Regions from separate parts of the Thauera sp. DNT-1 genome, predicted to be linked through region 2. Evidence: predicted binding sites of a transcription regulator. Region 2 holds the regulator's gene; each other region holds the start of a gene.
What was found. The regulator FNR, encoded in region 2, switches genes on or off when oxygen is low (the NO sensors DNR and NnrR bind a similar motif). The targets are predictions, from matches to a motif close to TTGANCTAGNTCAA.
Positions count from the first base shown of each region.

Region 1 (7,348 bases), 730 kb from region 2:
TTCGGCGGCTTCGATGCGACCCTCTACACGCTGCAGTACCCGGCCGAAGGCGCCCATCTCGCTGCGCGCCGTGCGCTCGAACTGCTGCAGGCGGCGGGTCTGCCCGCCACCCCGAATGCCGATCGCGGCCTCGACCACGGTGCCTGGGTGCCCCTGTCGCACCTTTACCCCAAGGCCGACATCCCGGTGTTTCAGGTGTCGCTGCCGGAATGGCTCGACGCCGATGGCGCCTACGACTACGGGCGGGTGCTCGCGCCGCTGGCCGGCGAAGGCGTGCTGATCGTGGGCTCGGGCAGCCTGACCCACAACCTGTACGAGTTCCGCCTCGGTGATCCACGCGCCCAAGCCTATGCAGCGGAGTTCGCGCACTGGGTGCGGGACGCGGTGCTGGCGGGCGACCACCCGCGCCTGCGCCAGGCGCTCGAGATCGCACCGCACGCCCGCCGTGCGCATCCCACCGCCGAGCATTACCTGCCGCTGCTGGTGGCCGCCGGCGCGGCGGCGCAGGCCGTGCCCGCGAGCGTCATCGAAGGGGGCATCGTGCATGGCGTGCTGTCGATGGATTCCTTCCTGTTCGGTACCGACCTCGCCGCGATGAAGGGTGCCGACGCGAACCAGGCATTGCCCGACTGAGGCGCGACCATGTCCGATCAGGATCTCATCGTTCAACAAGCGTCCGCCCCGGCGGCGCGCTTGATCCTGCTTTTCCATGGTGTGGGATCACGCCCCGAGGATCTCGTGCCGCTCGGCCGCCTGCTCGCCGAGGCCGACCCGGGCGCCTGGGTGGTCAGCGTGCGCTCACCCGACCCCGGCGACCTGGGCGGCGGCTGGCAGTGGTTCTCGGTACGCGGGGTGACCGAGGACAGCCGCCCGGCGCGTATCGCCGAGGCCATGCCATCGTTCGTGCGCCAGGTGCGCGACTGGCAGGCGAGGGCAGGGGTGGATGCCGCCGCCACCACGCTGGTCGGCTTCTCGCAGGGTGCGATCATGGCGCTGGAGTCCACCCAGTTGCCGGAAACGGTCGCCGCGCGCGTCATCTCGATCGCCGGCCGCTTTGCCTTGCCACCACGCGTGGCGCCGGCGAACACGCAGGTGCATCTGCTGCACGGCGAGCAGGATCCGGTGATCGATGCGCGCTACAGCCTGATGGCCGCCGAGACGATGCAGGCGCTCGGTGCGGCCGTCAGCGTCGAGCTCTTCCCGGATCTGGGGCATGGTGTGGATGCTCGTGTCGCCGGTCGCGTGAAGGCCTTGGCTGCCTGAGTGGCCCGGCTCTGCTCCATGGAGCATGGATGCGGTAGCGAACAGCGTGTCCGGAAACGAAAAAACCCACCGCTTCGGGTGGGTTTTCATGCTTGCAGCGTACCTTTCGGGACTCTTCCGACGTTGGCCGGGTCCCGTCGGGACATCGAATCGATGGGGCGACATACCGGAATCGAACCGGTGACACCTGGAGCCACAATCCAGTGCTCTACCAACTGAGCTAATGCCGCCACTGTGGGACCCCGGAAAACCGGAATCCCGAAAAACTTTTCCTGGCCTGCCCGGCAGGGATCGAACCTGCAACCCCCGGCTTAGAAGGCCGGTGCTCTATCCAATTGAGCTACGGGCAGCTTCCGGCGGGCAGTCGGGATGTGAGCTGGTCGGGGTGGAGGGATTCGAACCCCCGACATCTTGCTCCCAAAGCAAGCGCGCTACCGGACTGCGCTACACCCCGAGAGCCGCGAACTATACAGATGCCTTTTTCGTTCGTCAAACAAAATTCGCGCGTCGCAAAAAAAACCGGAATCACGCGCTGGCGTGGCTTCCGGGGCGCGGCCCGGCGTTTTTCGCTGCATCGCGGCGGGCGCGCACCACACGCAGCAGGTTGGCGAAGAGCCAACCGAACTCGACCGCCAGCACGACGCCGGCGAGCGGGGCGAGCACCGGCACGAAGACCGCGACGCAGAGCGTGGCGAGACTCGTGGTGCGCACGCGCAGCTGGCGGCGGATCGGGGTGTCGGGCAGCAGCTTCTTCATGTTCGGTGCCTTCAGCCCGGCCTGGGTGAGGTGCAGCCAGGCGAGGAAGGGCACGATCTTGTAGAGCATCGCGGTGATGGTGCCGCCGAAACCGCCGTGCAGGATCAGCACGCCGGCGAGGATCGGCCAGCAGTCGGCGTCGGACCACAGCGAGATCGCCAGCACCAGGACGCCGGCGAGCGCCGAGTACATAGCCTCGCGGAAGGCGAGGAAGGGCGTGTCGGGCTTGCTGCGCCGCGAGTGTGCCTGCAGGTACAGCGTGGTGCCCGCGTAGCCGGCGCCGAGCAGCCCGAGTGCGAGGATGGCGATGAAGCGCGCGGCATCGATTGCGAGATACTCGGCGAGGGTCCACAACACGAGGGTGGCGGTGACCGCCGGTGCCCACAGCGTGGTGAAGCGCTGCGGGTAGGCAGCGGTGATCTGGAACATCGGTACCACGACCCAGCTCGCGGCGGCGAGCAGCACTGCGGCCCAGCCCATCCAGCCCCAGCCGGCGTGCAGGTTCACCACGGTCGGCAGCGGCACCGGCAGGGCGACGCCGCGCGTGAGCACGAGCACCAGGCTGAAGCCGAGGACCGCGGTCACGACGAGGCCGGCGAAGGCCATGCGCAGATCGCGCGGGGTGCGGGTGTTGTTGCCCGTGCGTGCGCCGCGGCTGAGGCCCAGCGCGGCGGCGGAGAGGAACACGAAGAGTCCGCCCACGAGCAGCACGGCGCCGCCGAGCAGGACGCCGGGTGCGCCGGCACCCAGTCCGAAGGCGAGCCCCGCGGCGCCGAGCGCCATCGCCAGGTGAGTGATGCCGGCGATGCGCAGCGGCGCGGGCATGCTCGCGCCCGCCACCACCGGCATGACCTGCAGCAACGCGCCGAGCATCACCTGCAACATGAAGCCGGCGGCGAAGAGGTGCGTGATGGCGAGTGCGCCGGGCGTCCACCGCGAGACGAGGATCTCGCCGCCAAAGATCAGCGTCAGCCCTGCCGCCACGCCGAACAGCGGGGCGGTGAGGAAGAAGCGGATCGGTGCCGAGAACGGCGGCGTGTCGTCGTAGGAGAGGCCCGGCCCCATCATCGCTGGCGGATCCGGATCTCGACGGCGCCGTCGTCGCGGAAGGCCTCGGCGTGGCGGTAGCCATCGCGATCGAGGATGCGTAGCAGCGGGTGCGGCATGCGGTCGAGGATGAGCAGCATTTCCTCGTCCTTGCCGAGGGCCATCAGGCCCTCCATGGCACGCTCGAAGGGCTCGGGCGGCTCGAGGCCGCGGGCATCGACGACACGTCCGCTCATGCTGCGCGGGCCTCGCCGAGGTGCTTGCCGACCGAGGCCGACAGGCGCTCCTGCTCGTCGCCGGGCAGGCGGCTGTCGAGCATCGGGTAGATCACGCTCTCTTCTTTCATGTTGTGCTGCTGCATCATGATCAGCAGCGTCTCGGCCTCGCCGGCGAAGTCGTCGGCGTCCTGCTTGTCGAGGGCGTACTGCAGGGCGGCCAGGGTGTCGCGCATGTTCTGGTGTTCATGGCGCATCACCATGGTGGGACCTTGCGTCATGCCCGTCGCCTGCTCGAAGGCGGGAAAGAGGGTGCTCTCCTCGGCGTCGAAGTGGGCGTTGAGCGCGTCCGCGAACTTCTTCAGCGCTTCGGCAGCGTCGGCCCAGTCGCCGTCGGAGGCGAGCTCCTCGGCGCGGGCGAAGATGCCGTCGCAGTCGCGGTGGTCGTGGGTCATGAGTTCGGAAATGGTATTCATCGGAGTCTCCTCTCTGGCGGGTGTATCGAATTCTCCGCAGGGGGCGACAAACGGCATTGATGCAGGTCAAGGGCATCCCGGCTGCGTTGGACTGACAACTGTTTGTCGTGCATCAAAGTCCGCATCGCTTGGGCGGCACGGCGCTTGCAGGCACAATGCGCGCTTTTTCGCAGGGGACGCGGGTGGTCCGGACGAGGCGGTCGGGCGGGGCGGAGAACGGCTGCAAGGGCGGCTCGACGAGCGGCTGGGTACGGGTGTTCGTGCCGTTCGCGCTCGGCTATTACCTGTCCTACCTGCTGCGCACGGTCAACGCGGTGATCTCGCCGCGGCTCACCGACGAGCTCGGCCTGTCGGCGGCCAGCCTGGGCCTGCTGACCAGCGCGTATTTCCTCGCCTTCGGCGCGGCGCAGATTCCGGTCGGGATCGCGCTCGACCGCTTCGGTCCGCGGCGGGTGGAGGCCGCGCTGCTGTTGCTCGCGGCGCTCGGCAGCGCGCTGTTCGCCATGGCCGACTCGCTCGGCGCGCTCGCGGGCGCACGCGCCATGGTGGGCCTGGGGGTGTCGGCTTGCCTGATGGCGGCGCTGAAGGGGTTCACGCTGTGGTATCCGCCCGAGCGCCAGAGCTCGATGATCGGTTTCATCATGGCCTCGGGCTCGCTCGGCGCGCTCACAGCCAGCGTGCCGCTCGCGGCGGTGCTGCCGGTGCTGGGCTGGCGCGGGGCGTTCTGGATCATCGCCGCGGTGTCCCTGTTTGCCGCGGTGCTGGCGCTGCGCGCGCTGCCCGATTCGCCAGCGGCGCGTAGCGAGGCCTCGCTGGCGGCCGCGCTGCGCGTCGTGGCGGGCATCTTCGCCGCGCCCGCCTTCCTGCGCCATGCGGCGGCCTCGGTGTTCTTCGTCGGCGGCTTCATGGCGCTGCAGAGCCTGTGGGTGGTGCCGTGGGTGATGAACGTGAACGGCTTCGACATCGCCGGTGCGGCGACGGTACTGGTGGCCCTCAACCTCGGCAACCTCGCCGGACAGCTCGCGGTGGGCGTGTTCGGCGTGCGCCTGGCGCGCGCCGGAGTCCAGCCGCTCGGCCTGCTGCGCGCGGGCTACGGCATGATGCTGGTGGTGCAGGCGCTGATCCTGTGGTCCGACCTGCCGGTGCTCCCGCTGTGGACCGCATTCGGCCTGCTCACCGCGGCCAACTCGCAGATCTACCTGTCGGCGGCGCGCGCCTTTCCGCCCGCGCTGTTCGGCCGTGTCAGCACCGCGCTCAACCTGATGGCGTTCGCCGGCGCCTTCTGCGTGCAGTGGGGCTTCGGCATCGGCCTCGATCTCATGCGAGGCATGGGTGTGGAGCTTGCGCGCGCGCTGGCCTGGGGCTTCGGAGCCTTGCTCGCGCTGCAGGCGCTCGCCTATCTGCCGCTGCTCGGACGCCCGGCGGCGAGGCCGTCCAAGGGCGAGGCTTGAATGCCCGCATGGACCGTCTCACCGTGTTGCGTGTGCACAGCTTCCTTACCCGAGCGCCACAAAGCGGCGCAAAATAACGCCCGGCCGGGCTCCGGCGCATGCCAGGCGGGCTCCCGCCGCATGATGTCCGGGCAGTTCCGGCGACGAATTCATCCTGATGGAGTTTCCCATGTCTGAACCCACGACCGACTCGACCGTGCAGCCGCCTCGGCGCAAGGGGCTGCGTCGGACGTTGTGGACGGTCGCGATCCTGCTCGCGCTCTCGGCCACCGCTTACCTCGCCGTGCCGCCGGTGGCGCGGCACTACGCGCAGAAGCTGCTCGGCGAGACGCTCGGGCGCGAGGTCGTCGTCGAGCGCGTGCTGATCAACCCCTTCCGCCTTACTGCCGAGGTGGGCGGACTGCGCATCATGGAGGCCGATGGCAGCGCCGAGGCGCTCGGCTTCGAATCGCTGCGCGCCAACCTCGAGCTCGAGTCGCTGCTGCGCAAGGGCATCGTGCTGCACGAGCTCGCCCTCGACAAGCCGCGCGTCCATGTCGCGCTCGAAGCCGAGGGTCGCCACAACTGGACGGACGTGCTCGAGCGCATCGCCGCGCTCGGTAGCGAGGAACCCGCCGAGGACACGCCGCCGACGCTGTTCTCGATCGGCAACATCCGCATCAGCGACGGCCTTGTGCGCGTCGACGACCGCGTGCGCGGCATCACCCACGAGCTCTCCGAACTGGGCGTCGGCGTGCCCTTCGTCTCCAACCTGCCGGTGCGGGTGGATGTCTTCGTGCAACCCTCGCTCTCGGCCAAGCTCAACGGCGACGCGCTGCTGCTCAACGCGCGCACCAAGCCCTTCGCCGAATCGCAAGAAACCATCCTCGACGTCTCGCTGAAGGAGTTCGACCTCACGCCCTGGATCGCCTACCTGCCGATCGAGCCGCGCTTCCGCCTTCCTTCGGCGCTGCTGACGACCAATCTCGAGCTCTCGTTCAGCCAGACGGTGGAGGGTGCGCCGGTGCTCTCCCTGCGCGGTCCGCTGCAGGTTCACAAGCTGGTGCTGCAGGATCGCGAGGGCGCGCCGGTCGCGACCGCGGACGAGGTGGAGCTCGAATTCGCCGACGTGCAGCCGATGATCGGGCGCTGGCACTTCACCCGGCTGCGCCTGGCACGTCCGGAGCTCGACCTGGTGCGGCTGAAGGACGGCGGGCTCAACGTGCTCGGGCTGATATCGCCTCCGGCCGCCGAAGGCGCCAGGAAGGCAAAGGGCAAGGCTGCGAAAGGGGGCAAGGCCGCCGCGCAGGTCGCGCAGAAGGCGGCTTCCGGACCGGCCGCGGGTGCAGCCCAGGCAGACGCAGGCGTCGCCACGCCGGCCGCCCCGGCGGACGGCAAGACGGTGGCCGATGCCCGCGACGCAACCCCGGCCGGAGCGGATTTCCTGCTCGCGCTCACGCGCATCCGCGACGGGGTGGTGCGCTTCGAGGACCGCGGCCTGGCCGAGCCCTTCCGCGCGCGCATCGAGGCGATCAACCTCGACATGCGCGATCTCGCCACCGAGGGCGAGCTGCCGGCCGAGATCCGCCTCGATTACGTCACCGATGCCGGCGAGAAATTCACCCACGAGGACGTGCTGCGCCTGGCGCCCTTCGAGTACTCGGGCAGCCTGCAGTTCGAGTCGATCCGCCTGCCGCGCTATGCGCCCTACCTGGCGGCGGCGATGCCCGGCGCCTCGATCGGCGAGGGCAGTCTCAGCGGCGGTGCGCAATACCGCATGACGCTCGGCAAGGACGGCGCGCCGGCGGTGCAGGTCAGCGCCGAGGCGCTCGCACTGCGCGATTTCGCGCTGCTGCTGAAGGATGCGAAGACGCCGGCGCTGAGCCTGCCGGCGCTCGACGTGCGCAGCGCCACGGTCGACCTCGCCGGGCGCAGCGTGCGCATCGGCGGGGTGGCGCTCCAGGGGGCGGCGGTCTCCGCCGTGCGCACCAAGGATGGCGAGTTCGACCTCGTTAGGGCGCTCGTGCCGCCGCCGGCGAAGGGGGCAGCTTCCGCGCCGGCGGCCAAGGACAAGGCCGAGCCCGACTGGGTGATCGCGGTGGATAAGTTCGCGCTGCGCGGCGCCTCGGTGCGGCTGGACGATCGCAGCGTGGCGCGGCCG
Region 1 covers NZ_AP043752.1:243,133-250,480, forward strand. Annotated here, with positions in the region: gene ACZ5PP_RS01085 (dioxygenase family protein) at 1-633, shown strand, start outside; gene ypfH (esterase) at 643-1,263, shown strand; tRNA gene ACZ5PP_RS01095 (tRNA-His) at 1,418-1,493, opposite strand; tRNA gene ACZ5PP_RS01100 (tRNA-Arg) at 1,537-1,613, opposite strand; tRNA gene ACZ5PP_RS01105 (tRNA-Pro) at 1,641-1,717, opposite strand; gene ACZ5PP_RS01110 (hypothetical protein) at 1,789-3,087, opposite strand; gene ACZ5PP_RS01115 (DUF2249 domain-containing protein) at 3,084-3,302, opposite strand; gene ACZ5PP_RS01120 (hemerythrin domain-containing protein) at 3,299-3,757, opposite strand; gene ACZ5PP_RS01125 (MFS transporter) at 3,940-5,208, shown strand; gene ACZ5PP_RS01130 (DUF748 domain-containing protein) at 5,378-7,348, shown strand, end outside.
Region 1: the regulator FNR is predicted to act here: its motif matches at 3,814-3,827, upstream of ACZ5PP_RS01120 (hemerythrin domain-containing protein).

Region 2 (7,348 bases):
GGTTGTTCGTGATACAAGACGAGGCCCGAAGCTGGAGAATGGACGGGTCCGCTTACCTCCCTGCAGAGATGGAGATCCGGATGGATCCGAATGTCTGAGTTTCTTGCAAAGGGAGAAGCACCATGGCCTGGGAATTGTTGTTCAAGAGCGATATCGGTCTGCTGAGCCTCTTCACCATCGTCTTCATTCTGGTGATGGCCGTCTACCTTTACCGCTTCGCCCGCCGCCATATGGCGGAGGACGAGCAGAAGGCCCGTAGCGCCCGCTCATGAGCGATCCGCACCGCGGATGAAAACGGCCCGCACGAGCGGGCCGCATGCTTTGGGGGGCCGCGCGCGGGGCCGATGCCGGTGTCAGCGGTAGACCAGAACCGGCGTCTTGCTGTGGGTCAGCACCTTTTGCGTCTCGGAGCCGAGCAGCAGGCCTGCGATGCCGCGACGGCCGTGCGAGGCCATGAAGATGAGGTCGCAGCCATGGCGGTCGGCGGCGTCGATGATCGCCTCGTAGGGCACCTCATTGACCGCGGTGTCGCTGTCGCAGGCCACGCCCGCCGCTTCCGCCGCACCGCGCGCCTTTGAAAGGATCGCCTCGGCTTCGGATGCAGCCGATTTCGCGAACTGCTCGGGCGTGGTCGGATCGATCAGCGCGCCCTCGCCGTAGATCGGCATCGGGAAGTCCGGCTGCGAATAGAAGAAGGTGATGCGCGCGCCGGTCTCCTTCGCGAAGGAGACGGCACGGGCGACCGTGCTGTCCGAGAGTGCCGAGCCGTCGGTCGGTACCAGGATGTGCTTGAACATGACGTACGCTCCCTGTGGTGTGTCGTGCTTCGATTATAGCGAGCGGATGGGGTCCGCCATGATTGATCATGATCAAGCCGTCGAGCGATCACGAAGGGCACAGTGGGAACCCCTGAAAGATCGGCGAGGCCAGCGATGATGCTCACCTTCCTTGGCGCTGCGGGCGAGGTCACCGGCTCCTGCCTGCGGGTCGATCACGAGCGCGGTGCATTTCTGGTGGATTGCGGCCTTTTCCAGGGCGGGCGCGAAGCCGACCGCAAGAACCGCGACGCCCTCGATTTCGAGCTGCGCGACATCGATTTCGTGCTCCTCACCCACGCCCATCTCGATCACTCCGGCCTGCTGCCGCGCCTCGTGGCACTGGGATATCGAGGGCGCATCTTCGCCACCACGGCCACTGTCGATCTGCTCGGCGTGATGTTGATGGATTCCGCCCATATCCAGGAGAAGGAGGCCGAGTGGGCGCTGCGCGACACGCGCTCGCGCAAGATGGCACGCCGGGCGGAGGTGGCCCCGCTCTACACCGTGGAGCAGGCGCGTACCAGTCTGGGCCGTTTCGTCCCCACCGACTACGACGACTGGATCGAGCCCGGCCCGGGCGTGCGCTGCCGCTTCCGTGACGCCGGGCACATCCTCGGTTCGGCGATCCTCGAGATCGACGTCGGCGAGCGCGGCCACACCCGCCGGCTGGTCGCCTCGGGCGACATTGGCCAGCCGATGCGCCCGGTGCTGCGGGACCCGGTGCGGATCGCCCGGGCCGACTACCTGTGCGTCGAGTCGACCTACGGCAACCGCGCCCACCGCTCCTTCGCCGCCACCTGCGACGAGCTCGCGCTCGCCTTGCGGCGCACGCTCGAGGTCGATGGCGGCAACGTGATCATCCCGGCGTTCGCGGTCGGGCGTACCCAGGAAGTGCTGTTCGTGCTCGCCGACCTGGTGCGCGCCGGACGCATCGCCCGGCTCGACGTCGTGGTCGACTCGCCGATGGCCTCTGCGGTCACCGCGCTCACCGTGCGCCACACCGCCCTCTGGGACGATGAGACGCGTGCGCTCTACGCCTGGGCCGAGGCCAACTCGGGACGCTTCCGTGTGCGGTTCGTGCAGGACGTCGAGGAATCGAAGGCGCTCAATGCGGTGCCGGGCGGGCTGGTCGTGATCTCGGCAAGCGGCATGTGCGATGCCGGTCGGATCAAGCACCACCTGCGCCACAACCTCGGCCGGCGCGAGTGCGCAGTGGTCATCGCAGGCTTCCAGGCTGCCGGCACGCTCGGCCGCCGGCTGGTCGACGGTGCGCACCAGGTCACCCTGTTCGGCGAACGTATCCCGGTGCGTGCGCGCATCCATACCATCGGCGGGCTCTCCGCCCACGCCGACCAGCCCGCACTCCTCGACTGGCTGCGCGGCTTCGGCGAGGCGCCGCGGCGCACCTTCGTGGCGCACGGCGAGCCGGCCGCCTCCGCCGCCTTCGTCGAGGCGGTCGAGCGCGAACTGGGCTGGAGCAGGGTCGAGGCGGCGCGGCCCGGCGTGCCGGTCGTGCTCGAGTGAGCGTCCGCGCGCAAGCGGACCGGGAGGGCGGCGAGGGCCGCTCAGGCGTTGTAGCGCGACAGCCGTACCGGATCGTGCAGACTCACGCGCTTGCCCTGCACGGTGATCAGGCCGGCGTCGCTGAGGTCGTGGAAGATGCGCGACAGGGTCTCGGGCGTCAGGTTGAGGCGCGAGGCGATCACCTGCTTGCTCGTCGGCAGCGCGATCTCGCAGGGTGCGTCGTTGTCGGCCACCTGCAGCAGGTAGCCGATCACGCGCTGGGTGCTCGAGCGCAAGGAGTAGGTCTCCACGTCCTGGATCAGCCCGTGCAGGCGGATCGCCATGCCGGCGAGCAGCTTGCGCGCGAAGGTGGAGTCCTGGTCGATGAGTTCGCTCACCACCGCCTGGCCGACGTGCACCAGCACGGTCTCGCTCAGGGCCTCGGCGAAGACCGGGTAGGGGTGGTTCATGAACATCACGGCCTCGCCGAAGCTCTGCATCGGGCCGATGATCTCGACCACCTTCTCGGTGCCTTGCGAGGACGAGAAGGCGAGCTTGACCTGGCCGGAGACCACGAAGTAAAAGCCGTGCGGCAGGTCGCCGCGCTGGAACAGCACTTCGCCGCGGGCGACCTGGCGCTCGCGGGTGTAGCGCGCGACCAGCTGGATGTCCGCCTCCGACAGTTCGCTGAACAGCGGGATGCGGCGCAGCAGGGAGGGGATGTCGAGCGGGGTCGTGTTGGGCATCTGGAACTCTCCGTCTGGGGACGCAATTTCAATTCGGCCGGTTGTCGAGCGGCGCCCTGACCGGCTTTCGTTAGGATCGTGGATGTACTACCTGATCAAGAACCTGCATGTGACCTGCGTCGTGCTGAGCGCCGCCGGCTTCCTGCTGCGCGGCATCTGGATGCTCACCGGCAACGCCCTGCTGCAGCACCGCCTGACGCGGCTCCTGCCGCACCTCGTCGACAGCACGCTGCTCCTGTCTGCGATCACGCTGGCGGTAATGATCGGGCAATACCCCTTCAGCGCCGGCTGGGTCACGGCGAAGGTGATCGGCCTGCTCGCCTACATCCTGCTCGGCACGTTGGCGCTCAAGCGCGGACGTACCCGTGGCGTGCGGCTCGCCGCCTTCGCCGGCGCGATCCTGGTCTATGCGTGGATCGTGTCGGTGGCGCTGAGCAAGAACGTCGCCGGCTACCTCGCCTGAGCCGTCGAGCCCCGGGTCGTCCCGGCCACGGCGTGCTCAGCGCGCGCCGTGCTGGTGCTGGATCAGGCGCTTGAGGCCGGCGAGGTCGAGCAGGTGTACGTGCTTCTGCTGCACCGCGATCAGCCCGTCCTCCTGGAAGCGCGAGAAGGCGCGCGACACCGTCTCGAGCTTGAGTCCGAGGTAGGAGCCGATCTCCTCGCGCGTCATGCGCAGGTTGAACTCGCTCGGCGAGAAACCGCGCGCCGTGAAGCGCTGCGACATGTTCAGCAGGAAGGCGGCCAGGCGCTCTTCGGCGCGCATCGAGCCGAGCAGCATCATCACGCCGTGATCGCGCACGATCTCGCGGCTCATGACCTTGTGGAACTGAAGTTGCAAGCCCTCGATCTCATGCGACATCTGCTCGAGCTTGTCGTAGGCGATCACGCACACCTCGCTGTCCTCGAGCGCCACCGCGTTGCAGCTGTGGGCCTCGGTGCTGATGCCGTCGAGACCGAGGATCTCGCCGGTCATCTGGAAGCCGGTCACCTGTTCGCGACCGTCCTCGAGCAGCACGTCGGTCTTGAACGAGCCCGCGCGGATCGCGTAGATCGCCTCGAAAGAGTCACCGGCGCGGTAGAGATTGTGCTGGCGCTTGACCTTGCGGCGCGCGCCCACCAGTTCGTCGAGCCGGCTCAGCTCACGATCGGACATTCCGAAGGGGAGGCACAACTCGACGAGGTTGCACTGCGAACAGGCCGATTTGAGCCCATCCACGGTAATTGGCACGCTAGCCCTCATCTGCACGATAATCCTGCTTTCCTGACATTAGAGACGCCTGCGCTGGAGTGGCGGGATTGCTAATCACACCCGTTGACCCAAGTCAACCAACATTACGGAGGCTTCTGCCATTGTTCGGCAGACAGCCCGCCAGCAAGATCATGAAAAGCCAGACCGACCTCATCTTCGACCCGCAACTGATCCGCAAATTCGACATCAACGGGCCGCGCTACACGTCCTATCCCACGGCGGACCGCTTCGTCGAAGCCTTCAATGCAGAGGCGCTGCGGGCCTGGCTGGCCAAGCGGGCGGTGGGCGGCGTAAGCAAACCGCTCTCATTATACTTCCACATCCCCTTCTGCAACACGATCTGCTACTACTGCGCCTGCAACAAGATCATTACCAAGGATCATGGGCGCTCGGCCAAGTACCTGAAATATCTCGCGAAAGAAATCGAGATGCAGGCCGCTTGCCTGGAGGGGAGCCGCCAGGTCACCCAGCTCCACCTCGGCGGGGGCACGCCGACCTTTTTGTCGCACGACGAGATGCGCGAGCTCATGGCGGCGGTGCGCGAGCACTTCACGCTGGTGCCCAACGGCGAATACTCGATCGAGGTCGACCCGCGCAAGGTCGATTTCGACACCGTGAAGCTGCTCGCCGAGCTCGGCTTCAACCGCATGAGCGTGGGCGTGCAGGATTTCGCCGAGGACGTGCAGCAGGCGGTCAATCGTATCCAGAGCTTCGACGAGACCAAGCTGGTCATCGACGCCGCGCGCGCCAACGGCTTCAAATCGGTGAGCATGGACCTGATCTACGGCCTGCCCCGGCAGAACCCGACCAGCTTCGACCGCACGCTCGACCAGGTGCTGGAGATCTCGCCCGACCGCATCTCGCTGTACAGCTACGCTCACCTGCCGGGCCTGTTCAAGCCGCAGCGCCGCATCAACAGCGGCGACATGCCCACGGCCGACACCAAGCTCGCGCTACTGCAGCTCGGCATCCGCCGGCTCACCGAGGCGGGCTACGTGTATATCGGCATGGACCACTTCGCCAAGCCCGACGACGAGCTCACCATCGCCCAGCGCCAGGGCCGCCTGCACCGCAACTTCCAGGGCTATTCCACCCACGCCGAATGCGACCTGCTCGCCTTCGGGGTGTCGGCGATCGGCAAGATCGGTCCGGTGTACGCGCAGAACGTGAAGACGCTCGACGAGTACTACGACGCGCTCGACCGCGACGAGCTGCCGGTGCTGCGCGGCATCGAGCTCACCGCCGACGACCTGCTGCGGCGCGCGATCATCCAGGCGCTGATGTGCCACTTCGAGCTCTCGATGCAGTCGATCGAGATCGCCTACCTGGTCAACTTCCGCGAGTACTTCGCCGAGGAACTCGCCGATCTGCAGGAAATGGAGAAGGCCGGGCTGGTCAAGATCGACGGCGACTGGATCAGCGTGCAGCCCGGCGGCCGCCTGCTGGTGCGCGGCATCGCGATGGTGTTCGACCGCTACCTGCGCGCCGACCGCGAGCGCCAGCGCTACTCGCGGGTGATCTGAACGCCGCACGGATTGCGCACCGCAGCGTAGAATGAGGGCCTCGCATTTCCCGCGGGGCCCTTTTCTTCTTCATGCCCGAAACCGGTTATCTCGCCGTCTTCCTGATCGGCCTGCTCGGCGGCACCCACTGCGTGTCGATGTGCGGCGGCATCGTCGGCGCGCTCAGCATGCAGGTGCATGTGCCCGGCAGCCGGCCGCAGTGGCCGCTGCACCTGGCCTACAACCTCGGGCGCATCGGCACCTACACCTTGCTCGGTGCCTGTGTCGGCCTGCTCGGCTCGGTCGGCCTGCTCTACGAGGGCATGCTGCCGGTGCAGATGACGCTGTACGTGCTCGCCAACCTGATGCTGGTGGCGCTCGGGCTCTACCTCACCGGCTTCACCCGCCTGCTCGCGCCCATCGAGCGCGTCGGTCACCTGCTGTGGCGGCGCATCCAGCCCGCCACCCGGCGCTTCCTGCCGGCGCGCTCGGTCGGGCAGGCGCTGCCGCTCGGCATGCTGTGGGGCTTCATCCCCTGCGGGCTCACCTATTCCATCCTCGCCACTGCGCTCGTCACCGGATCGGGTGCACGCGGCGCCGGCCTGATGCTGGCCTTCGGGCTGGGCACGCTGCCCAACCTGCTGCTGGCAGGCATGCTCTTCAAACGCTTCCGCGACATCACCCGCCACCCGAGGGTGCGCCTGGCCTCCGGGCTCCTCGTGCTCGGCTTCGGCCTGTTCGGGCTGTACCACGCCCCCTCGCTCGGTGGCGACCTGTGGCGCGGCGTGGTGTGCGTGACCTGAGGGTGCGACGGCACGCCCCTTTCAACCCATCGGGAGTCCTGGATAAATGAACGAAACGACGATCAAGGTCGAAGGCATGAGCTGCGGCGGCTGCGTGAAGAACGTCACCGGCGTGCTGAAGGCGCTGCCCGGCGTGGAGGACGTGCGGGTGTCGCTGGAAGGCGCATCCGCCACCGTGCGCCACGATCCGGCCAAGGTGTCGATCGACGCGTTGCGCGCCGCGGTCGAGGGCGCGGGCTTCGATTCCCCGGCCTGATCGGCAGCCTTAGCCGGGGGCATCGTCGCAGTGCAAGACATTGTGGTTTCCCCCTATAATCCGCGCACAATTTTTCCACGGGAGGGATGTATGGGCTTCGAACAGGTCAGCGCCGGCAAGGACGTGCCGAACGACATCAACGTCATCATCGAGATCTCCGCCCAGGGCGATCCGATCAAGTTCGAGGTGGACAAGGACAGCGGCGCCGTCTTCGTCGACCGCTTCATGGGCACCTCGATGCGCTACCCGCTGAACTACGGCTACGTCCCGCACACCATCGCCGGCGATGGCGACCCGGTCGACGTGCTGGTCGTGACCCCGTTCCCGCTGCAGCCTGGCGTGGTCATCCGCTGCCGTCCGGTCGGCGTGCTGAAGATGGAAGACGACGGCGGTGTCGACGCCAAGGTCGTTGCCGTGCCGGTGTCGAAACTGACCCCGCTGTACGACAAGGTGCAGACCACCGACGACCTG
Region 2 covers NZ_AP043752.1:4,064,957-4,072,304, forward strand. Annotated here, with positions in the region: gene ACZ5PP_RS18765 (FixH family protein) at 1-98, shown strand, start outside; gene ACZ5PP_RS18770 (DUF3149 domain-containing protein) at 123-272, shown strand; gene ACZ5PP_RS18775 (universal stress protein) at 354-797, opposite strand; gene ACZ5PP_RS18780 (MBL fold metallo-hydrolase RNA specificity domain-containing protein) at 933-2,342, shown strand; gene ACZ5PP_RS18785 (Crp/Fnr family transcriptional regulator) at 2,384-3,067, opposite strand; gene ACZ5PP_RS18790 (SirB2 family protein) at 3,150-3,530, shown strand; gene fnr (fumarate/nitrate reduction transcriptional regulator Fnr) at 3,567-4,307, opposite strand; gene hemN (oxygen-independent coproporphyrinogen III oxidase) at 4,448-5,839, shown strand; gene ACZ5PP_RS18805 (sulfite exporter TauE/SafE family protein) at 5,911-6,621, shown strand; gene ACZ5PP_RS18810 (heavy-metal-associated domain-containing protein) at 6,668-6,877, shown strand; gene ppa (inorganic diphosphatase) at 6,968-7,348, shown strand, end outside.

Region 3 (7,348 bases), 280 kb from region 2:
TCCTCGCCGTCGGGCAGCACTTCGCCGGTGTCGGGATCGATGATCTCGGGATAGAAGTGGTCTTCCCAGATCACCGGGCCGTCCTTGGTCTCGATGCACTCGCTGGCCACGCCCGGGCCCATGACCTCGGTGAGGCCGTAGATGTCGATGGCGTCGATGCCGAGCTTGCGCTCGATCTCGCTGCGCATGCCTTCGCCCCAGGGCTCGGCGCCGAAGATGCCGATCTTCAGCGAGATGTCCTCGGGCTTGATGTTCAGGCGCTCGAACTCCTCGGCGATCACCAGCGAGTAGGACGGCGTGACCATGATCGCGTCGGGGCGGAAGTCCATGATCTGCTGCACCTGCTTCTCGGTCTGGCCGCCGGACATCGGCACCGCCGTGCAGCCGGCACGCTCGATGCCGTAGTGGGCGCCGAGGCCGCCGGTGAACATGCCGTAGCCGTAGGCGTTGTGCACCATGTCGCCGGCACGCACGCCGGCCGCGCGCAGCGAGCGGGCGACCACGTCGGCCCAGTTGTCGAGGTCGCGCTTCGTGTAGCCGACGACGACCGACTTGCCGGTGGTGCCGCTGGAGGCGTGCAGGCGGGCGACCTTGTCGCGCGGCACGGCGAACAGGCCGAAGGGGTAGTTGTCGCGCAGGTCCGTCTTCGTCATGAAGGGGAACTTCGCGAGGTCGGCCAGCGACTGGAGGTCGTCGGGATGCACGCCCGCTTCCTCGCAGCGCTTGCGGTAGGGCGCGACGTTGTCGTAGGTGTGGCGCACCGACCACTGCAGGCGCTGCAGCTGCAGGGCGGAAATTTCGTCGCGGCTGGCGGTCTCGATCGGGTCGAGGTCGCCGGGGCGGGGGCTCTTCACGGGCATGGTGTGGTCTCCTCTGTCTCTCTACGTGTGCTTGGGGCCGCGCGGACCCGTCTAGGCATTCTCTGCGGCGAGTCCGGCGATCACCTCGCCGGAGATACGGTAGCTCTTGCCCCGGAACAGGGCGATGGTGTTGCCTGCGCTGTCGCGCACGGTGACGTCATAGACGCCGGTGCGACCGGCCAGCGTGCGCTCCACGGCCTCGGCCTGCAAGGTGTCGCCTTCGCGCCCGGTGGCGACGAAGTCGATGTTGCATCCGGACGCCACGGTGTTGCGGTTGTAGGCGTTGCAGGCGTAGGCGAAGGCGGTGTCGGCCAGGGTGAAGATGAGGCCGCCGTGGCAGATGTGGTGGCCGTTCACCATGTCGCCGCGCACCGTCATGCTGACCCTGGAGCGGCCGGGACCGACGTGCTCGATGCGCATGCCGAGCGCCTGGGCGGTACGGTCGCGCGACCACATCGCCGCGGTCACGGCCTCGGCCAGGGCCTGCGGATCGGTCGGGATGGGCTGCGCATCAGTCATGGATCTTCTTTCCGGCGAACACGCGCTGCTGGATCAGCGGGGACACGCGATAGCGGTCCTCGCCGTAGAAGCGGGCGAGGTTGGCGAGTACGGCGCAGATCGCCGGCAGGCCGACGCGGTCGGCCCATTCCAGCGGTCCGCGCGGGTAATTGACGCCGAGCTTCATCGCCGCATCGGCGCCGGCGGCATCGCACACCCCCTGGTTGACCGCGTCGGCCGCTTCGTTGGCGAGCATCGCGACGGTGCGCATCACTGCCAGTCCCGGGGTGTCGCCCAGGCGGCAGACCTCGAAGCCGGCCGCCTGCAGCAGGCTGATCGCGGCGCCGACCGCGGGCGCGAAGCAGTTGATCGCGGCGCCGACCGCGATGCGGCCGGCGGTGGCGTAGTCCAGTGCGAGGTCGATCAGCACCACGTTGGCGATGCCCATCTCGGTGGCGCGTTGCGTGGCGGTGCGGCCGTCGGTGACGAAGATCACCGCGCCCCCCGTCTCGGCGATGCGACCGTCGTTGGCTTCGCCCCAGGTATGGGGGATGTTGCGCTCGAAGAGGCGGTCGGCGAGCGCATGCACGGCGGCCGAATGGCCGTGCAGCACGATCTCGTCCGGTGCGTGCTGCGCCACCGCGACCTGGGGTGCGGGGCGCGCGGCGCCCTCGCGGTAGTCGTAGAAGCCGCGGCCCGACTTGCGACCGAAAAAGCCGGCGTCGACCAGCTCCTGCTGGATCAGCGAGGGCGTGAAGCGCGCATCGTTGTAGAAGGCGTTCCACACCGAGCGTGTGACGGCGAAATTGACGTCGTGGCCGATCATGTCCATCAGCTCGAACGGCCCCATGCGGAAACCGCCGGCGTCGCGCATGATCGCGTCGAGTGTGGCGCAGTCGCCACCGCCTTCGTTGAGGATGCGCAGCGCCTCGGCGTAGTAGGGACGGGCGACGCGGTTGACGATGAAGCCCGGCGTCGAGCGCGCATGCACCGGCGTCTTGCCCCAGGCCGCGGCGGTGGCGAACAGGGTGTCGGCGACCACGCGCGCGGTGGCGAGGCCGGAGACGATCTCGACCAGCTTCATCAGCGGCGCCGGGTTGAAGAAGTGCAGGCCGGCCAGGCGTTCGGGGCGCTGCAGGGCGGCGCCGATCGAGGTCACCGAGATCGACGAGGTGTTGGTGCCGAAGATGCAGTCGGCGCCGACGATGTTCTCCAGGTCGCCGTACAGCTTCTGCTTGGCTTCGAGGTTCTCGACGATGGCCTCGACCACCAGTGCGGCGTCGGCGAGCTCGGCCAGCTGGTCGACGGCGATCAGGCGTTCAGCGGCCGCCTGCGCGGCTTCGGTGCTCATCTTGCCCTTGTCGGCGAGCTTGCCGAACTGGGCACGGATGCCTTCGATCGCCTTGGCGGCGGCGCCCGGACGGTTGTCGAGCAGCTTGACCACGTGGCCGGCCGCGGCCGCCACCTGGGCGATGCCGGCGCCCATGGCGCCGGTGCCGACCACGGCGACGACAGCCGAGGCGGGCAGCGGCTGCGCGGCGGACTTGGAGATCTGGGTGTCGGTCACGCTCATTCCCCGGTGAACTTCGGTGCGCGCTTTTCCATGAAGGCGGCGACGCCTTCGGCGTAGTCGGGGCTCCAGCCCAGCTCGCGCATGAAGCCGCCCTCGAAGGAGAGCTGCTGCTCCAGCGTATGGCCGGCCGCGGCGTGCATGGCCTGGCGGGTGCGCACCAGGGCCTTGGTCGGCATGGCGGCGAGCTGCGCGGCGAGCGCGTCCACCTTTGCAGCGAACTCGGCATCGTCGTACGCCGCCCAGATCAGGCCCCAGTCGGCGGCCTTCTCGGCGGGCAGCTTGTCGGCGAGCATCGCCAGGCCCATCGCGCGCGCCATGCCGACGCGCTGCGGCAGGAACCAGGTGCCGCCGGTGTCGGGTACGAGTCCGATCTTGCTGAAGGCCTGCAGGAAGGAGGCCGACTTCGCCGCCACCACCAGATCGCAGGCGAGCGCCACGCTGGCGCCGGCGCCGGCGGCGATGCCGTTGACCGCGGCGATGGTGGGCACGCGCAGGTTCTGCAGGCGCAGCACGAGCGGCTTGTAGTTCTTTTCGACGACGTTGCCGATGTCGGGCATCTTGCCGCCCACCGACGCCATGTCGGGATCGGCCAGATCCTGGCCGGCGCAGAAGGCGCGGCCGGCGCCGGTGAGCACCAGCACGCGCGCGGCCTTGTCGGCGTGGACGCGGTCGAGCGCGTCGCGCAGCTCGGCGTGCATCTCGCCGGTGAAGCTGTTGAGCTTGTCGGGGCGGTTCAGCGTCAGGCGGGCGACGCCCGCCTCCACTGCAAACTGGATGTTGTTGTATTCCACGGACGGATCCTCAGACGTGGTAGCGGCGCTGGACGACGCGGAAGCGGTTGGCGACGAAGGCGGAATCCGAATACGAGGCGTTGGCCGACGGGTTGCCGCCGGTGCCGTGGTAATCGGAGAAGGCCGCCGACTGGTTCACGAACACGCCGCCGGTGAGGTTGATCGACAGCGCGACCTTGCCGCGCCAGGTGGCTTCGGTCATCGCGTCGATGACGTCCTGCCTCGTGGAGTAGAGCCCGACGGTGAGCGCGCCGTGGGTCCTGACCACACGCTCGGAGAGCGCGATCCCTGCGGCGGTGTCGGCGACCTTGACGATGAAGCTGATCGGGCCGAAGCGCTCTTCCATGTAGGCCTTCTCGTCGGCGGCGTCGCAGGCGAGCAGCACCGGGGTGCGCACCTTGGCGCCCGGGAACTCGGGGTTGTCGAGCTTCTGCGAGGCCAGCACGACCTTGCCCAGCGCGCCGCTGTTGGCGATGTCGATGCGTTCGGCGGTGTCGGCGGACTGGATCGCGCCGAGCACGGCGTGGGCGACCTCGGGTTTGGACAGGAAGCGCTCGACCGCACGGGCGAGGTCGGCGCAGACCTCGTCGTAGCTCTTGTGGCCGTCCTCGGTGTCGATCCCGCCCGCGGGCACGAAGATCGCCTGCGAGGTGGTGCACATCTGGCCGGAATACAGCGAGAGCGTGAAGGCGAGGTTGCCCAGCATCGCCTTGTAGGAGTCCGTCGAGTCGATGACGATGTTGTTCACGCCGGCGAGCTCTGCATAGACCTGGGCCTGGCGGCAGTTGTCGATCAGCCACTGGCCGAACACGTTGCTGCCGGTGAAGTCGACCGACTGCACCGCCGGGTGGGTGGCGAGCGCCTGGGTGACGCTGCGCTGGGTGGCCACGCACAGGCTCACCAGGTTGGGGTCGATGCCGTTCTCGGCGAGCACGGTGCGGATCGTGCGCACGGTGATCGCCGCCGGCAGGATGGCATTGCTGTGCGCCTTGACGATGACCGCGTTGCCGGTGGCGAGCGCGGCGAACAGGCCCGGGTAGGTGTTCCAGGTCGGGAAGGTGCCGCAGCCGATCACCAGGCCCACGCCGCGGCCGACGATCTGGAAGTGCTTCTTCATGACCAGCGCCGGGTTCTTGCCCTGGGGCTTCTCCCAGGTGGTCTCGGCCGGCACGAAGCTCTGCTCGCGCCAGGCGTAGGTCACGGCCTCGAGGCCGCGATCCTGGGCGTGCGGGCCGCCGGCCTGGAAGGCCATCATCCAGCCCTGGCCGGTGGTCATCATGACCGCGTGGGCGATCTCAAAGCTCTGCTTGTTCAGGCGCTGGAGGATTTCCAGGCAGATGCCGGTGCGGCCGTCGGCGCCCACCGCCTGCCAGCCCTTCATCGCCTCGAGCCCGGCGGCGATCAGCGTCTCCGGGTCGCACACCGGATAGCGCACATCGAGCGCCACGCCATAGGGCGAGCTCTCGCCGCCATGCCAGCCCGTCTGGCCCGGCTGCCCGAGCTCGAACGGCTTGCCCAGGTGCGCCTCGAAGGCGCGCTTGCCCTCGTCCGGCGCCGCCTCGCCATAGAGCTTGGGGCTCGGCATCTCGGGGAAGGCAGACCAATAGCCGCGCGTGGCGATGGCGTCGAGGGCGCTTTCGAGGGTGGCGCGGTGCTTTTCGAGCAAGGGGTGGGGCATGGGTCTCTCCGAGTGGGTGGTCTTGTGCTTCAAACGATACAAATCGATTTGATAAATGTCAATACTAGGTATCTATTCTTGAGGGGGTGATCACCTCAAGTTTTGATAGGCGAAACACGTTTAAATATAAGGAAGTCGTTTATAAACAGTGGTATATGTGAAAATTGTCGGGGTGTTCCGGCAGCCGTAGCCAGTCGAAAAACCCATGGCGTCCGCTGCTTTGGGCTTGATGTGATACAAAAATACATATAAAAATGTAGTATTAGTATCGTATTAATCTCCTTGCTGCCTTGCCCTCCCGCGCACTCGCCCGCACGCATCCAGGCTTCGTGCCCGCGGAATCGGCGTGGCGCTCGTCCTCGAGCCTTGCGTACGCGAGTGCGGCGGCCTCGAAAGCGCGCTCCGGCGCTAGGCGCATCTGCCCGGAATCGATAGACTTCTGGCCCCCAACCGCAGCGCGAACAAGCTCGTCCGTGACCACTTCCATCCAAGATCGCCTTGAAGCGTTCCGCAAGCAAGATCGCGTGCAGGCCGGGTCGCTGATCATTTCCGTCTTCGGCGACGCCGTGCTGCCCCGAGGCGGACGCATCTGGCTGGGCAGCCTGATCCGCTTGCTCGAGCCGCTTGGGCTCAACGAGCGTCTCGTCCGCACATCGGTGTTTCGGCTTGCGCGCGATGAATGGCTGGTCAGCGAGCCTTGCGGCCGCCGTACGGACTATATGCTGACGCCTTCCGGTCTGCAGCGTATCGAGGAGGCGTCGCGCCGCATCTACGCTTCCGCTGCGCAGGGCTGGGATCGTCGCTGGCGGCTGATCCTCGCCGTCGGCGAGCTTGCGGCCAAGGACCGCGAACGCCTGCGCAGGGCGCTGTTCTGGCAGGGCTTCGGCGCCCTCGACGGGGACTGCTTCGTGCATCCGAGCGCGGACCTCATCACCGCCTTCGACGCGCTCGTCGGGGAGGGGTTGGGTGGGCTGCTGCCGCGGCTCAAGCCCCTGATGGCTGCGGATGCGGCCCTGGGTGCGGCGGCCAGCGACGCCGACCTGGTGCATGCGGCATGGAATCTCGAGCGCCTGGCGCAGACCTACCGCGAATTCGTCGACTGCTACCAGCCCGTGCTGGCCCAGCTCCGCGATGGCGCCAGCGAGTCCGGGGATGAGAACGCCTTCCTCATGCGGATGCTGCTGATCCACGACTACCGCCGCCTGCTGCTGCGCGATCCCGGATTGCCCGACGTGCTGCTGGCGAGCGACTGGCCGGGGCAGCGTGCGCGGCTGCTGTGCCGCGAACTCTACCGTCGGCTGCTGGTGCCGTCCGAGCGCCATATCGACGCTCACCTCCGCCTCGCCGACGGCCGCACGCCCGAGGCGTCGCCCCGCCTTCTCGCGCGCTTCCAGGACGCCGACCCGCTGCGCGGCGCCGCCTGAGCGCCGCCAGCCTCTTCCCGCCGGTCGGCGCGCGGCGACCGGGGTGGGGGCGTGCGGGACGCGTTCATGGCCGTGCCGCCCTGCGTGCGCCGCCGGCCTCAGCCTTCCCGCCTCCGCAGTTCCACCAGCGGCACCACGTCCGGCATGTGGATGCGCTTGCGCCCGGGCTCGACCGTCGCGAGCGGCACGGTCTCTTCCATCGTGGCCAGGCTGCGGCGGGTGAGGTCCTGGTAGGTCGCGGTTCCGGAGCTCTTCCAGCGCATCTCCTCCTCGGAGAGCGCGCGGATCGCCTTGGCCGGCATGCCGGCGATCAACATGCGCGGCGGCATCTCGACGCCGGCCTTGACGAAGGCCGCCGCGGCGACGATCGATGACTCGCCGATCACCGCGTTGTCCATGATCACGGCGTTCATGCCGACCAAGGCGTTGCGGCCCACCCTGCAGCCGTGCAGCACGGCGCCGTGGCCGATGTGTCCGTCCTCCTCGACCACCGTATCGGTGCCGGGAAAGCCATGCATCACGCA
Region 3 covers NZ_AP043752.1:4,348,774-4,356,121, forward strand. Annotated here, with positions in the region: gene paaK (phenylacetate--CoA ligase PaaK) at 1-860, opposite strand, end outside; gene paaI (hydroxyphenylacetyl-CoA thioesterase PaaI) at 912-1,379, opposite strand; gene paaH (3-hydroxyacyl-CoA dehydrogenase PaaH) at 1,372-2,931, opposite strand; gene paaG (2-(1,2-epoxy-1,2-dihydrophenyl)acetyl-CoA isomerase PaaG) at 2,928-3,722, opposite strand; gene paaN (phenylacetic acid degradation protein PaaN) at 3,733-5,400, opposite strand; gene paaX (phenylacetic acid degradation operon negative regulatory protein PaaX) at 5,874-6,824, shown strand; gene paaY (phenylacetic acid degradation protein PaaY) at 6,923-7,348, opposite strand, start outside.
Region 3: the regulator FNR is predicted to act here: its motif matches at 5,449-5,462, upstream of paaN (phenylacetic acid degradation protein PaaN).

Region 4 (7,348 bases), 2.0 Mb from region 2:
GCTCGAGCGCGGCGCGGACCACGCCGGCGAACTCGGGGTCGGTGATCAGCACCTTGGCTTCGCCGTGCTGCAGCATGAAGGCGATGGCGTCGGCGTCGAGCCGGGTGTTGAGGGTGTTGAGGACCGCGCCGGTCATCGGTATGCCGAAGTGGGCCTCGAACATCGACGGCACGTTGGGCAGCATGCAGGCGACCGTGTCACCCTTCTTCACGCCATGCGCGACCAAGGCGCTCGCGAGGCGGCGGCAGCGCTCGTAGGTCTGGCTCCAGGTGTAGGCGAGCGTGCCATGGACGACGCTGGTGCGCGTCGGATAGACCATGGCGGTGCGCTCGATGAAGCTCAGCGGGGACAGCGGCACGTAGTTGGCCGCGTTCTTGTCGAGGCCTTGCTGATATGCGTTTTGCGACATCCTTTTCCTCTCCCGTTCATTGTCAAACAAACTGGTCGGGCCGGCGTCCCACGCGGGGTTCGGTCCATACTGTATAGTATGGAGGATGGCGTCGGTCTTGTCTGCAGTTCTCCCGCGCGCAACGTTTGCGAAGGCAGGTTGGAGCGCTCAGGCGGGCTGCACCCAGATATGGCGCGACACCGCGTGCTCGATCGCGAGCTCGACGTGCTCGCACAATAGCACCGTCATCGGTTGCTGTTGCAGCACCTTCACCGCGTGCGCGGCAGAGAGCCCGTAGGCGTGCAGTTGCTCGCGCTGCAGCGGGTCGATCTCGTCGTCGAAGTCGTCGATGCGCACCATGCGCCCGACCGGGGTGCCGATCAGGCGGATGCGCTCGTGGGGCTGGACGTGTGTGGCGTTCATGGCGCGGATTCCTCAGAAGATCAGGTGCAGGCCGTGGTTGAGCAGGCCGCCGATCAGGAAGGCGGTGGGGATGATCATCGCCAGCATCAGCAGGGCGACCTTCATGCCTTGCTCCTTGATGATCATCATCAGGCTGGCGATGCAGGGCACGAAGAGCGTGATCGTGACCATGCCCACCACGGCCTGGATCATCGACAGCTCGCTCTGCAGCGCAAAGAGCCCGCTGGCGCCGAAGTCGCGGCGCAGGAAGCCCATCACGAAGGCGGCGCTCGCCTCCGGCGGCAGGCCGAGCCAGCCCACCACCAGCGGCTCGCCGGCCTCGATGATCCATGGCAGCGCGCCGCTGCGGTCGAGCCCGAACATGATCAGGGTGCCGATCAGGAACAGCGGGATCACCTCGATCAGGTACCACTTGAGCCGGCCGCCGGTCTTCTTGAGCACGTTGCCCAGCACCGGCATGCGCATCGGCGGCAGTTCGGTGACGAGCGGCACGCGGCGGCCCGGCACGACCTTGCTCGCCAGCCAGCCGGTGAACAGCAGCACGCCGACGATCGCCAGCACCCAGATCAGCGTGGCGCCGAAGGAGATGCCGCCGAGCAGGCCGAGCACCACGCCGAGCTGCGCAGAGCACGGGATTGCCAGCGCCATCAGGTAGATGGTGATCAGGCGCTCGCGCGGGGTGTGCAGGATGCGGGTGGTGAGCGTGGCCATGGTCACGCAGCCCAGGCCGAGCACCATCGGCAGCACCGCGCGGCCGTTGAGGCCGATGGCGGCGAACATGCGGTTGGCGATCACCGACAGGCGCGAGAAGTAGCCCGAATCCTCGAGCACGCCGAAGGCGAGGAAGAAGGTGGTGACGATGGGAAGGATCAGCGCGAGCGCGTAGGTCATGCCCATGGTCCACAGGCCGTATTCGCCCACGATCAGGTCGGCCAGCCAGGGCGTGGAGATGTGGCTCGTGACGAACTCGGTGACCGCCGGGTTGAGGACCTCGCCGAAGAAGTCTTCTTCGAGCAGCCCGACCAGGGTGCTGGCGCCGAAGTCGCCGACGAAGAGATACACCAGATACAGCACGCCGAGCAGCATCGGCCAGCCCCACAGCCGGTGCACCGCGACGCGGCCGAGCAGCATCGACAGCGTGCGGTCCTTGCCGGCAGCCTGCTGGGTGACGGTGCGCGCGAGCGCCTCGGCGGCGCCGCCGCGCTCGCGCGCGAGCCGCGCCGGGAGCGAGTCGCGGCCGGTGGCGGCGGTGAGTTCGGCGAGCACGGCGCGCACGGTCGCACTGTTCGCCTGCGCGGCGAGCCAGGCGTCCACCTCCGGGTCGCGCCCGATGGCGAGGATGGCCAGCCCGCGCGCGGCCAGGCGCGGGTGCGGGCAGTTGACCAGGATGAGCTGTTCGACACGCGCGATGTCGCGTTCGAGCACCGGGTCGTAACGCAGCAGTGGTGCCGGCACCGCCGCACGCTGCAGCGCTTCGGTGAGCGCGGAAACTCCTTCCCCGCCGGTCGCCACCGTCGCCACGACCGGCACGCCGAGTGCCTCCGACAAGGCCGCGGCATCCACCGTGACCCCGCGCGCCTTGGCCTCGTCGGTCATGTTGAGCGCCATCACCATCGGCACCCCGAGTTCGGCCAGCAGCGCGGTGAGGTTGAGCGTGCGGCGCAGGTTCTTGGCGTCGCCGACCTGGATCAGCGTGCGCATGTCCTCATGGAGCAGCGCGCGCATGGTGGCGCGCTCGTCGTCGCTGCGCGAGGGCAGGGCGAGCACGCCCGGGGTGTCGAGCAGCGAGGCCTCGCGGTCGAAGCGTGGCGTGGCGCGCGAGACTTCGACCGTGGTGCCGGGATAGTTGGACACCGTGACGTAGGTGCCGGTGAGGCGGTGGAACAGCACCGACTTGCCGACGTTGGGGTGGCCGACGAGGGCCAGGGTGCGCAGCGCGGCGGCGGCGGGGGAGGAGGGCGAAGTGGCGCAGTCCATGAACTCGGGTGTCCGGAGGGCGGAGTAAGCCTAGAACGATAATGGGTCGCATTATGACTTTTACTGATCTAGCTCAAAGGTCGTGCGCCCGGCGTGTATTCGATGCGGTCCGGACCGCAGGACAGAGAGGCTTGACAGTGATTCGGATTTTAACGATATGGCGAATCATTCGCAAAGACGATATTCAACCGACCCTGTCTCGACTTCGAGGCTGTCCTGCTGGCGCTCTTCGTGCGTCGGCGCAGCAAGAATCCCTGAATGAAGGAGAACCCATTGTCCCGATACACCGGCCCCCGCCTGAAAGTGATGCGTGCCCTCGGCGCCGAGCTGCCCGGCCTGTCGCGCAAGCCGCTGGGTGAGCGCAACCATCCCCCTGGCCAGCACGGCCGGCGCCCGAGGCGCAAGTCCGGCTTCGGCGTGCAGCTGATCGAGAAGCAGAAGCTGCGCTTCAACTATGGTCTCGGCGAGAAGCAGATCCAGCGCCTGTTCCGCGAGGCCAAGCGCGACCGTGGCCCGACCGGCGACAAGCTGCTGGAATTGCTCGAGCGCCGCCTCGACAACTTCGTGTTCCGCGCCGGCTTCGCGCCCACCGCGGTGGCGGCGCGCCAGCTCGTGCGCCACAAGCACGTGCTGCTCAACGGGCGGGCGGTGAATATCCCCTCCATCCGCATCCGGCCGGGCGACCGCATCCAGCTTACCGAGCGTGCGCGGCGCATCCCGGTGGTGGTCGAGGCGCTCGCCGAGCCGGCGCTGACCCGCCCCGAGTGGATCGCCTTCGACCAAGGGGCGTTCGCGGCGACGGTGACGCGCACCCCTTCGCCCGACGAGGTGCCCTTCCCGGTCGACGTCCAGCAGGTCGTCGAGTACTACGCGGTGCGGCTGTGAGCGCGCATTCATCCGCCAGCCGGCGAAGGGTTGCCGCGAACGCGGGGCCGGAGTACGACACCCATCCCGAGCTCGCGCTGGCGGCGGTGCTGCAGCTGCTGTCGCGCTTCCCGGCGCGGCGCTCGCCCGCGCTGGCGCAGGCGATCGCCGGTCACTTCCGGGTGATCGGCAGCGATCAGCGCCTTTCCGCTTGCGTGCGCGACTGCGCCGCCCGGCTGGTGGCGGAGTGGGAGGCCTATGCAATGCTGGGCGATGCGGGCGATGGCGGCCATGATCCGCGGGCGCTGCACTGAGCAGTCCGGTTCGATCGTGTCCGTCCTTTCCATTCCACGAGGAGAAGTCCATGAGCAAGAAATGCTGCAGGAAGGACAAGCCCTGCAAGGGATGTCCGCGGCGCGCAAAGTAAGCCGGAATCCCGCGCGCTGTTGATGATTATCAAACGGTAATGATTGTTGTTGCGGTTAATATTTTTTAACCCATCCCCAGGCCCGGCGACCGCGATCATCGGCTGCATTGAGGCGGGGGCCGAATATTCCGGGAAGCTCGATCGCGATGCGGTGCTCGAACATGGCCGCACAGCCCTTTCCGTGTCTGGCCAGGTGTTCGAGTAAGAAGCCCCTCCGGGCGCATGCGGGCACGTCCGAGGCCCGAGTGTCGGGCGTCCCTGCCGCATCGACGGCGTGGGTCTTGTCTAGCGATCACCTCGTAGCCCCGGTCGTTCGGAGTTGCGCATCCCTTTTCGGGCCGCTCGTGTGGGCGGCCCGTCTTTGTCCACCTCTCCCTGCAAAGGAATCGTCATGTCTCAACGCAAGTCCGGGCTGCGCCCGATCGTGCTGGCCTCGCTGTTCGCCTTGTGTTCCCCTCCGGCTCTCGCCGAACGCCCGATGGCGGTCGATGATGCCGGCACGCTCGAGCGCGGCGGCGCCAAGCTCGAGTTCGGCTGGAGCCGCGACGACGCGGTGCGCGGCTACGAGGGCGCGGCCGGTTTCGGTCCGATCGACAATGTCGAAGTGGAGGTGGGCTATGGCCGCGGGAAGGATCGTGACGCCGATCCAGACGCGAAGATCCGCGCCGTCGGCGCGGCGGTCAAATGGGTGCCATTGCAGTCCGAGCGCGGGCTTTCGGCTGGCCTGAAATACGAGTATGGGCGCGAGCGCGTCAGCGGCGAGGACTCCTCGCGTGTCGACGCGCTCGCCGGCCTGGCGACCTGGGCGTTCGAGCAGGGCCCGCGGGTGCATGTGAACCTCGGCCGCGAGTGGGCGCGCGACGACGAGGACCTCGACTTCTGGGGCATCGGCCTCGACGTGCCGCTCGGCGAGCAGCTCGACTTCGTCGTCGAGACCTTCGGTGCGGAGCATTCCGGCCCGGATCGCCAGGTCGGTCTGCGCTACACGATCGCCGAGGGCGTGAAGATCTCTGGCGCGGTCGGTCGCGGCAACGATCGCAACATCGCCAACGTGGGCGTGGCCTGGGAGTTCTGAGCGTCCCATCCCCCGCCCGCGGTGGAATGGGTTCGCAAAGAAAATACCAACTTGTAGCGCGTTTTCTCGAGAGCCGCGGGTCGTCGTGGCGGTCGTTTCCCGTAAGCGGGAAACGCGTCGGGGCGAATTCTCCGCTCCATGTCGCGACGCGCGTCGCTCCTGCAGAAAACCCCCGCTTCGGAGCTTCCTGTAGGAGCGACGCGAGTCGCGATACGGCGATCCAGGCGGGTGGCGGGGTTCAGGCTCCGACCAGCGTCCAGTGGTTGTCCGGCGCGATCTCCACCGGCCAGCGCAGCAGCATCGGATCGTGCTGCGGGTGCCAGAAGCCGAGGCCGCGCGGTGAGCCGATCAGGCTGGCGTGGGTACCGTCGAGCGGGAGTTCGGCCAGCGCGCCCGCCTTGTTCAGCTCGGCGATGATCTCCAGGCGCGCGGGGGCCGCCGGATGCCAGCGCGCTACCCGATGGCTGCGCTCGGCGGAGAGGTAGAAGCCGCCGTCCATGCCGGTGGCGATGTCGCCGCAGTAGCCCGCGCCGACGGTCTCGCGGCTGGGGATTGCCAGGCTGTCGCCATTCCACACCGCGAGGATGGGGGCGGCGGCGCGCTCGGCAGGGTCGTCGTGCTCGGCCTGCAGTGCGATACCTACCAGCGCAGGGCCGCCCGCTGCCGGCGCGGAGCCGAGGGCGAGGTGGCGCAGGCTCAGGCGCTTGTCCTTCAGCCACCACTGGCCCAGGCGCTCGCCGCTGCGCGGATCGAGCCGCACCAGCGAGGAGTCCATGCGCTCGAGGTCGCGCTTGCGGTCGCCCGCGGCGCGCAGGATGCCGCCGTTGGCGACCACCAGCTTGCCCTCGGCGTCGAACAGCAGCTCGTGCGGCTCGATCCCGCGGGTGGAGAACTCCGCCTCCTTGCGCAGGCTGTCGCGCCGGCGCACGGCGATCCAGCCCTGGGTGGAGCCGGTCTCGGATTCGGTGGTGTACAGCCACTCGCCCGCGGGGTCGAAGGCCGCGTGACCATTGAGCGTACGCCCGCTCTTCTCGTCCTCGAGGACCTGGCGGGCGAGCACTTCGCCGTCGGCGGCGCAGCGCATCAGCCAGGGGCCGGGACGGTTGGCGCACACCAGGAAACCGCCGTCGCGGTCGGGCAGCAGGCCGTGGACCCGATCGGGAACCGCGACCGCGGTCTCGATGCGGGCGAGGCCTTGCTGCCAGTCGGTGGCCAGGATGCCGACGTAGTCGGTACTGCCCTCCGCCTTCGCGCCGCGCGAGGCGCCGTCGCGGCCAAGGTCGTGCAGGCTGCGCCAGGCGGCGATCAGGCGGATTGCGGGGAGTTCGCCGGGCGTGGTGGCGGCGAACAGGGTGCGGGGCAGCAGGGCGAGCGAGAGGCCGCCGCCCAGTGTGCGCAGGAAGTCGCGTTTGTTCATCGGGATGTTCCAGTGGAAGCGACGGGCCCGCAGGGGCCCGCCGATCGATAGGCTCGGATCAGAACTTGTATTCGCCGGTCAGGATGATCGCGCGGCCGCTGCCGGGGATGGCGAAGCCGCCCTGGTCATACACCGCGTCGTAGTACACCCGGTCGAAGATGTTCTTGACGTTGAGGCGCGCGGCCCAGCTCTTCTGCTCGTAGGCCAGCATCGCGTCCCAGCGCGCGTAGCCGGGTGCCGTGTTGGGCGAGAACTTGCCGTTGACGAAGTTGCTGTTCGCGTTGGCAGCCGTCGGCACGTAGGCGTAGCGGTCGCTCTTGGCCTCGACGCCGCCGCCGATCTTCCAGCCGCCGCCGAGCGCGTAGGTCGACCACAGGTTGAAGGTGAGCTTGGGCGTGTTGCGCGGGCGCTGGCCTTCGAGGCGGACGTCCGCGCCCGGGGCGACTTCGAGGATCTCGGCGTCCATCAGCGAGAAGCCGCTGAAGACCTCCCAGTTCGGCGTGACGCGACCGGCGACCTCGAGCTCCAGACCGTCGGTGCGGCGCTTCTTCGTCAGGATTGCGGCGGTGGACTCGAGGTCGGTGTTGCGCTCCCACTCCTTGTCGGCGCGGTACAACGCGGCGCGCAGGGCGAGGTCGCCCTCCATCAGCATCCACTTGGCGCCGAGTTCGGTGACCTTGCTGCGCTCGGCCGGGTAGCTGCCGCCGGAGAGCTGGTAGAGGTCGGCGGTCGGACTGAAGGAGTCGCTGTAGCTGATGTAGTAGTGGGTGTATGCGT
Region 4 covers NZ_AP043752.1:2,015,284-2,022,631, reverse strand. Annotated here, with positions in the region: gene ACZ5PP_RS09380 (acyl-CoA synthetase) at 1-409, opposite strand, end outside; gene ACZ5PP_RS09375 (ferrous iron transport protein A) at 557-811, opposite strand; gene feoB (ferrous iron transport protein B) at 824-2,788, opposite strand; gene rpsD (30S ribosomal protein S4) at 3,062-3,673, shown strand; gene ACZ5PP_RS09360 (hypothetical protein) at 3,670-3,966, shown strand; gene ACZ5PP_RS09355 (hypothetical protein) at 4,471-5,154, shown strand; gene ACZ5PP_RS09350 (DUF1513 domain-containing protein) at 5,393-6,571, opposite strand; gene ACZ5PP_RS09345 (TonB-dependent receptor) at 6,630-7,348, opposite strand, start outside.
Region 4: the regulator FNR is predicted to act here: its motif matches at 2,852-2,865, upstream of feoB (ferrous iron transport protein B).